2 regions of the Lysinibacillus sp. OF-1 genome follow, and region 1 is predicted to be linked to the other one. Evidence: riboswitches for the same ligand, from Rfam matches in the RefSeq annotation. Region 1 holds a riboswitch; the other holds the start of a gene.
The links. Region 1 has a riboswitch for lysine ahead of NV349_RS01315 (amino acid permease). Riboswitches for the same ligand answer to the same signal wherever they lie in the genome.

Region 1 (4,699 bases):
ATTATTGCCGGAGCGATTAATATGAGCATGCTGATCATTGCTGCAGCAGTCTTCCACACACAAGGCGTGGTTGTAGAAGATTTAGATGTTGCCTACAATGGCTTAAAAGATGCGCTCGGCCCCATGGCTGCTATTTCATTTGGTCTTGGTTTACTTATTGCCGGGCTAGCTAGCTCCTCTGTCGGGACGTTAGCAGGTGATGTAGTCATGCAAGGATTCATTCAAAGAAAAATACCACTTTATTTACGTAGAGCGATTACTATGGTGCCGCCTCTAGTCATTATTGCTTCAGGCGTGAATGCAACCTATGCGCTCGTTCTAAGTCAGGTTGTTTTATCTTTCGGTATTGCATTTGCTCTTGTCCCTCTTGTTATGTTTACAAGCAAACGAAACATCATGGGCAGTTTAGTCAATCACCGTATTACAACGTTTTTAGGTTGGTTTGTTGTTATTATCGTTGTGACATTGAATATTTACTTACTGTGGGAAACAATATTTGGATAATAAAAATCAGGTACTCGAGATGAACTGCCCCGTAAAAGTTTGATTTCTAACTATTACGGGGCAGTTCAAGAATGGGTACCTGTTTTTTATTTGATTAGACATCGACTTTCGAATGGCTAGTTAGTAAATACTAATATTACTCTATATATGATATTATTTTTTGATATTTTTAACGACGATTAAGACATAAAAAGCTGTCCCATAAACCAATCATTCATTAGTTTACAGAACAGCCCTACTATTTAATCTTCCACTTTTAAATCACATTCTTGAAGTGAAAGCATTTTTGTTTTGTGCTTGATTTTGTAGCCAAACCATAACAGTAAAAATAGTGGGATTCCAACATAAGAAACTAATATCCCATACCAATCAATTTGGTCTCCCGTAAAGGCCGTGTAATTTTGCCCAATGACCACAATCATACAAACAGTAAAGGCAAATAGTGGTCCAAACGGGTACAATTTTGCTCTATAAGGTAATAGCTTTGGATCTAGGCCCTGTGCCTCAAATGCACGACGGAAGCGATAATGACTAAAGGCAATGCCGAGCCATGCAATAAAACCAGACATACCAGAGGCGTTTAACAGCCAAATATAAACAACGCCATCACCAAAGAAAGACGCTAAAAAAGCTAAGCAACCTACAGCTAATGTTGCCATCAATGCATAAATTGGTATTCCTCGACGACTTAGCTTTGTGAAGAACTTAGGCGCATGTCCATCCACTGCTAATTGCCATAGCATACGTGATGATGCATAAAGCCCTGAATTTCCAGCTGACAGCATAGCCGTTAAAATAATGGCATTCATTAACGAAGCTGCAAAGGCAATACCTAAGCGGTCAAACACTAATGTAAACGGTGATACTGCGATATCTTCTGATAATAAGCGTTCATCTGTAAATGGAATCAACATTCCGATTGCACCAATTGCTAAAATATAAAACAAAAGAATACGCCAGAATACGGATTTAACAGCCTTTGGAATATTTTTTCCTGGATCGTCTGTTTCACCTGCTGTAATCCCAAGTAACTCTGTTCCTTGGAATGAAAATCCGGCTGCTAGGAAAATTCCAAATGTAGCTAGGAAGCCACCGTGAAATGGTCCATCACTAATAAAGAAATTAGTAAAGCCTACAGGTGCCTGTCCACCTAAAATACCAAAAATCATTAATAAACTGATAATAATAAAAACAATGACTGTCACTACTTTAATCATCGCAAACCAATATTCACTTTCTCCATAGCTCTTTACAGAAAGTAAATTAAATGACAGTACAACAGCAATAAATAATACTGTCCAAAGGGCTGATGAACTATCAGGGAACCAATATTTCATAATTAAGGATACTGCCGCAATTTCTGCTGCAATAGTGATTGCCCAGTTATACCAATAGTTCCAGCCTAATGCAAAGCCTAGTGCTGGATCTACAAATTTTGTTGCATACGTACTAAATGAACCGGATGATGGCATATAGGCAGCCATTTCCCCTAAGCTTGTCATTAAAAAGTACACCATAATACCGATTAGGGCGTAGGCAAGCAATGCACCACCAGGTCCAGCTTGTGCAATGGCACCACCACTGGCTAAAAATAGTCCCGTACCAATTGTACCGCCTAAAGAAATCATTGTGATATGACGGCTTTTCAATTCTTTTTTCAGCTTTGGCGCTTTATGTCCGAGCTGATTTACTTTTATTTCACTCACGATATAGCTTCCTTCCTATTTACGAGGCAAAAAAATGCCATCACATATACACTGTGATGGCTAAGTTAATCCTCAGTTTTTCCTAAATGATAGCTCAACACGTTGTGCAAACGTGACAGTTCTGTTCCTTTCGGAGACAGCCCCAGCATGAGGTTTTCAAGTCCCCTCACACTTCGGCAATATTCCCTTTCAGCTAATCTCATCAATGCTTGTCATTTCCATTAGCATACTTATAAATATCGCGACCTCTACCTCAATACAAACATGAGGCATATAATTATTAAATTTATGATGCTTATTATATTAGCATAAGACCTTTGACATTTCAATATAACAATAAATGTTCTGTATTTTGTGAATCTTCTACTATTTTTATTAGTTTGTTAAAGTGTTATAGTAGTTCAATTAGAGCGGTTACGAACAGGGGGATTTATTTTGACTACAAATGATCATTCCGCTAGTTTTCCGAGTAAAAAAATTAGCTGGAGGGGAACAACCTTACTTTTAGTCTTCGGAGTTATCTTTATAGCCTCTACATTAAGAATGCCACTAACTGTTGTTGGCCCTATTATATCATTTATCCGTGACGATCTTGGTATTTCTAATGTACTTGCAGGCTTTCTAACAACGATTCCATTGCTCGCTTTTGCTACCATCTCACCATTTGCGCCCGTTGTAGCACGCAAACTAGGGCTTGAGCTAACACTATTTTTATCCACTATTTTATTAGCCTTGGGGATTGTTCTACGTTCCCTTGGTACAACGGGGTTACTTGTATTTGGTACTGTACTAATCGGCATAGCGATATCATTTGGAAATGTGCTGATTCCAGGATTATTAAAATTAAAATTTCCATACCATGTTGGTTTATTAATGGCATTTTTCACTATGTCGATGAACTTAACGGCTGGGCTTGGCGCAGGTATTAGCTATCCTATAGCCAATTCATCATTTGGCTGGCAAGGAGCGCTGTCCATTGCACTTGTACTAGTGGTCGTAACGATTTTAATTTGGATACCTCAATTGAAATCAAATAAACCTGAGCCAGCCACTACCTCTAAAATGACGAGTACACCCTTATGGAAGTCACCTGTTACTTGGGCTGTCACAGGTGCAATGGGATTACAGTCTTTATTATTTTATACGACTGCTGCTTGGATTCCCGAAATCTACATCGCCCAGGGATTGGCTCCTGACAAAGCTGGTTGGATGTTTTCTATCATGCAATTTTCACAAGTACCAATGGCATTGGCTGTGCCTATCATTGCAAGTAAAATGGCTTCTCAAAGACCTCTTGTAGTGATGTTTACATTCTTCTATTTAATAGGCTTTACTGGAGTTGTCATGGAGTGGACAAGTCTTGGGGTACTGTGGATGATTCTTTTAGGTTTAGCAGGAGGTTCTTCATTTGCCTTAGCGATGATGTTCTTTACACTTCGTACACGCACGGCATTTGAGGCAGCAGATTTATCAGGCTTTGCACAATCATTAGGTTATTTATTTGCCGCCATTGGCCCTATTCTTTTTGGCTACTTACATGATTTATTTGGTGGCTGGAATATTGCTGGTTGGCTCTTTGTAGCTGTGGCGACCATTCTTTTCTTTTGCTCAATGAGAGCTTCTAAAGACGAATATGTCCATTAAAATAAAGCAGATGGGATAACTGCTCATATTTCCCATCTGCTTTACTTCTATATAGGTATAGACGTTTTATTTGTCCAATTGCTGTAGTAAGGTTAGCAGTTCAGTAAGACGGTCTGCTGTTTCTTTGTTGTGAGCTATAACTGCTGCAAAAATAGGAACAGCCTCTTGTAAGAGTATATAACTAAAATAATAATAGCTTACAAAAGCTTTCTGCTCATAACCCTTTGGCGTTTCCTCCTCCCATTCCAGCTCATCATTCTCTTCGTGATCCATCCATAAATATTTGACATCTAACAGCTCCTGCATAGTTTGAACTGAATAGGATGGGTCTAGATAATCTTCAGAAATTGCATGTGCCACAGCTAAATAAAGCTCTACTTCTTGTACAGAGACATCCCCCGTATTTTTGCTAGCAAGCTTTTTTAGAAGGACAAGCAAAGCCCATGGTGTGACCTGCCATAGTGTACCTTGATGCTCCACTAACTCAGCTAGCTCTGTATATTGCTCCTGTTCAATCAGCTGAGGGATAGCCGTTCCTCTTCCATAAGGTGTCGTCAATTGTAACCACGGGATACTCGGAATTTGCTCATTCAACATAGCGTTTCGTCCTCTCCACAATCAGTTAATAGCATGGTTTTTGATAAAAATAATTGGGTGTATGATAAATATTGACATAAGGTTTATGGAAAATATGAGTCGTTGCGGGCGAAAGTGGTGGGATTAGCCATGTCCAGTTGCCTGTAACGTCTCGTCCTGCTGATTCCTCTGCTTCTTCAAACAATTTAAACTGCTGAGCAGCTGTATGATGATCGACAATGCTCACGCCTTGTTCTTTAAAAGAATGA
Region 2 (4,699 bases), 1.9 Mb from region 1:
AATTAATTGGTTACCTGTCGCTGGCAAGACATTGCGTGCTACTTGTGGTAAAACAACATGCAGCATGATTTGGAAGTGATTCATACCAATTGCCGACGCTGCCTCGTATTGACCATTATCAATCGAGACAATACCACCTCGAACAATTTCTGCCATATAGGCCCCTGTGTTAAGGGAAACGACTAAAATACCTGCTGTAATAAAATGCATATCGATACCAAATGCAATATCTAGTCCGTAGTAGACTACCATAGCCTGTACAATCATTGGTGTACCACGGAAAAATTCAACATAGCATGTCAGGATAAAATTAATAAGCTTTAAGCTATAAAATTTTAAACCTTTTTTACGAACTGGAATCGTATGCATAATTCCAATGAAAAATCCGATGAATGCACCAATAATTGTACTAATAATCGAAATCAGTAACGTATAATACGCACCTCGTAAAAACATTTGCCAGTTGTTTTCAATAATTGAAAGTATCCATTCAAGACTCATGATGTTCCTCCTAACAATGTCATGTTGCTTGCTTATTTCCTTCGTGTCCTAGCTATTTCTACTATTCTATGATTTGTTACGCTAGGACATTATCATTATGTAGAGAGGTTCTCATTTTGATAATGATGAAATGATCATGCACGGACCAGCAACTAGCCCGTGCCTTGTCATTATTGTGCTGCTGGTTGTTGAGAAATCGCTTCTTCCATAATCGCTTGACGATCGTCTTCCGAAATACCTTTTAGGATTTCGTTGATTTTTTCACGGTTTGCATCGTCTTTACGTAAGCCTACAGCAATCGAAGTATTGGAAAGATCCGTATCAAAGCCTTCTTCAAATGCGACATATGTGAACTTATCGTTGGCAGCAGCAGCGGAAATACCTTCTGGACGTTCTGCTACATAGCCATCAATTTTGCCAGCCTCTAAAGCGACACGCATTGCGGGGAAGCTTTCCATTGCTGTTTGTTTTTCTACACCGTTAATTTGATCAATAACGTTGTAGTTCGATGTATTTAATTGTGAAGTAATTTTAGCACCAGAGAAATCTTGAATCGATTTTGCATTTTCATACTTGCTACCTTTCTTAATAACCATAACGAAATCAGAAGTATAGTAGTTTTCTGTAAAATCAATCGTTTTCTTACGCTCTTCAGTTGGTGACATACCCGCGATAATCGCATCAATTTTGTTAGATTGTAGCGCTGGTACTAATCCGTCCCATTCCATTTTGACAATGACTAGCTCTTTGCCTAAGCCTTCAGCAATTTTTTTTGCCATTTGGACATCGTAGCCGCCTGCATACTCTGCATTATCAGCAATTTTCACTGCACCATTAGCATCACCTTGCTGTGTCCAGTTAAATGGTGGATAGCCAGCCTCCATTCCGATTCGGAATTCACCGCCACTTGCTTCCTTGTCAGCACCAGCATCACCTGAACCGCCATCCTTTTTGTCGCTAGTGCCACATCCAGCTAGCACAATTGCTGTCATGATAGAGATCATTACTAACAACCATTTTCTTTTCATAAAAAACTCCCCTTTTCTGTAAAAAAATAAGACAACTGTAATAAAAAAGACCTAAGTATATTGAACTTAGGTCTTACCTTGTATGACAGTTGCCCAAATCCTCACTATAATTTCCATTTTCCGAGATAGCACAACCTAGTAAATCTGGAAATCCATTTACTAGGACAGTCCTGCACTTATTCACTGCAGACCCAGCATAAAAGTACGAGCTCCTTTTATACTTCGGCGATATTTCCTTCTTCATTGCGTCTTCGCTTGCTTGAACTCAACAATGAACTAATAAATACCGCGCCTCTACCTCACTGGTAAACGTTAGTGAGGTTTGTTTATTTAATTGATATTTAGATACTACTATAAAACTAGTACACTCGTCAAGACAGTTTTAACATTTTTCTGACTAATGACAATATTAGGATATTGTTCGTTCTCTATTCATTTTAAATCGTTAAGCTTCTATCGATATTTCTGAAAATTAAAACAAATTTTTATTATAGAGTATGTGCTCTATGTGAGAAAAGTTGTGTTTATGTCTTTTTTGCTCCTCTAAACGATATAACATTAGTACTCTTTCAAACATAGAATCGATCAAAATCTTTCGTCATGCATAAAAAAACCCTGCTGAACATTGTTCGCAGGGTTGAATGGCATTATGAATTTAATAGTAAATCTTCAGGATTTTCGATTAATTCTTTAACTGTTTTTAAGAATCCTACAGAATCTTTTCCATCGATGATACGGTGATCGTAAGAAAGTGCTACATACATCATTGGACGGATTTGAACTTCACCATTTACTGCAACTGGACGGTTAACAATTGAGTGCATACCTAAAATACCAGCTTGCGTACCATTCATGATTGGAGTTGACATTAATGAACCGAATACACCACCATTTGTGATTGTGAATGATCCACCAGCCATGTCATTTAAGCCTAATTTTTTATCACGAGCTTTTGTCGCTAAGTTAGCGATATCTTTTTCGATTTCTGCAAAGTTTTTGCTGTTTGCATCGCGTACAACTGGTACAACTAAACCTTCTTCAGTTGATACAGCAATACCGATATCAAAGAAGTTATTTAAATGAATTTCATCGCCAGAGATTTGAGCGTTTACGTATGGGTATTTTTTTAGTGCCGCAACAACAGCTTTTGTGAAGAATGACATGAAACCAAGTTTGATGTCGTTTGCTTTTACAAACTCTTCTTGTTTACGTTTACGAAGTGCCATGATATTTGTCATGTCAATTTCGTTAAATGTTGTTAACATTGCTGTTGATTGTTTCACTTCTAATAAACGTTTAGCAATTGTTTGGCGACGACGGCTCATTTTTTCAACTGTTACACGGTCAGAATTAGCTGCTGGTGTAAATACTACTGGGCCACCTGAAGTTGCTACTGATGTAGGTGCTGCTACTGGTGCTACAGCTGGAGCTGTACCATGAGCTGCTACATCTTGTACACGTACACGTCCTTGTGGATCTACTGGAGATACTGCTGCAAGGTTGATACCTTTTTCACGAGCAAGACGACGTGCTGCTGGAGAGGCGATTACTCGCTCACCAGAAGTTTCTTCTACAACTGGAGCCGCTGCTACTGGTGCAGATGCTGCTTGTGGCGCTGCTGGAGCCGGAGCTGCTTCAGCTGGAGCCGCTGCAGGTGCAGGTGCTGCGCCTTCGCCTGCTTCTACTACTGCGATAACTTGACCAACTAGTACAGTATCGCCTTCTTCAGCTAAAATTTGTGTTAATACACCTGCTTCTTCAGAAATGATTTCAGCGTTTACTTTATCTGTTTCAAGTTCAACGATGAATTCACCTTTTTCAACGCGATCGCCCACTTTTTTTACCCACTGTGCGATACTACCTTCTGTAATCGATTCTGCTAATTCAGGGACTTTAATTTCAGCCACTTTCATTTCCTCCTTTGATTAACGTGCATGACGCACATAAAAGGGCTACTGCTTGAGGGCAAGTAGCCCGGTTTTTTCAAAAATTTATATGTGATTATTTAACCTTCACTGGCTCAGCAACTGCCGCTTCAATTAATGCTGCTTGTGCTGCTTTATGAGAATCTGCATCCCCTTCAGAAGTTGAGCTCATTGCAGGACGACCTACATAGCGAAGTTTTTTACCTTCTGAAAGTTCATATAATGTTTCTAATGCATAATTCCATGAGCCTTGGTTTTTAGGTTCTTCTTGTACCCAAACAATTTCTTTCACATTTGGATACTTAGCAATAATACCAGCAACTTGCTCTTTTGGGAATGGGTAAAGTTGTTCTACACGAATAATGTGTAAATGATCGAAGCCTTCTCCGTCTTTTACGCGATCCGCTAAGTCGATCATCACTTTACCAGTTCCTAAAACGATACGCTCTACAGCTTCTGGTTTAGCGCCTAAACCTGGTTGTTCAATCACTTCTTGGAATGAACCATTTGCTAATTGTTCAGCATTCGCCGCAGCTAATGGGTGACGTAATAGTGATTTTGGTGATACGACTACAAGTGGACGTACCCCTTCTGTACCTAATAACGCTGCTTGACGGCGTAATAAATGATAGTAGTTACCTGCGTTTGAACAGTTCGCTACAAACCAGTTGTTTTCAGCTGACATTTGTAAATAGCGTTCCATACGGCTTGAAGAGTGCTCTGGACCTTGACCTTCATAACCATGTGGTAAAAGGATCACTAATCCAGATTTTTGGCCCCATTTAGAGCGTGCCCCTGAAATAAAGTTATCAAACATCACTTGTGCCATGTTCGCAAAGTCACCGAATTGTGCTTCCCACACTGTTAAAACATGACTATTTTCTAGGTTGTAACCATACTCAAAGCCTACTACTCCCGCTTCAGTCAGTGGAGAGTTGTGTACTGAGAAGGATGCACTCGCACCAGAAATATGATGAAGCGGTGTGAAGACATTCCCATTGTTTTTATCGTGAAGTACTAAGTGACGTTGAGAGAATGTACCACGTTGAGCATCTTGACCTGTAAAACGTACTGGTGTGCCGTCTTGGATAATTGTCGCATATGCTAACGTTTCTGCATGGCCCCAGTCAATTTTTGCTGATGCATAGGCATCACGACGTTTTTCTAAAATTTTGCCAAGCTTTTTCTGTGGCTCGAAGTTTTCTTCAAACACTAAAAGCTCTTCATTGATTTTTTCTAAACGTT

Region 2: it holds a riboswitch for lysine, as region 1 does, so the genes downstream of both, NV349_RS10705 (transporter substrate-binding domain-containing protein) here and NV349_RS01315 (amino acid permease) in region 1, are expected to answer to the same signal.

Annotation. Positions count from the first base shown of each region.
Region 1 covers NZ_CP102798.1:272,257-276,955, reverse strand. Annotated here, with positions in the region: gene NV349_RS01320 (Nramp family divalent metal transporter) at 1-504, shown strand, start outside; gene NV349_RS01315 (amino acid permease) at 747-2,210, opposite strand; lysine riboswitch at 2,293-2,469, opposite strand; gene NV349_RS01310 (CynX/NimT family MFS transporter) at 2,646-3,854, shown strand; gene NV349_RS01305 (hypothetical protein) at 3,921-4,451, opposite strand; gene NV349_RS01300 (nitric oxide synthase oxygenase) at 4,477-4,699, opposite strand, start outside.
Region 2 covers NZ_CP102798.1:2,203,634-2,208,332, reverse strand. Annotated here, with positions in the region: gene NV349_RS10710 (amino acid ABC transporter permease) at 1-501, opposite strand, end outside; gene NV349_RS10705 (transporter substrate-binding domain-containing protein) at 672-1,529, opposite strand; lysine riboswitch at 1,648-1,834, opposite strand; gene odhB (2-oxoglutarate dehydrogenase complex dihydrolipoyllysine-residue succinyltransferase) at 2,177-3,436, opposite strand; gene NV349_RS10695 (2-oxoglutarate dehydrogenase E1 component) at 3,531-4,699, opposite strand, start outside.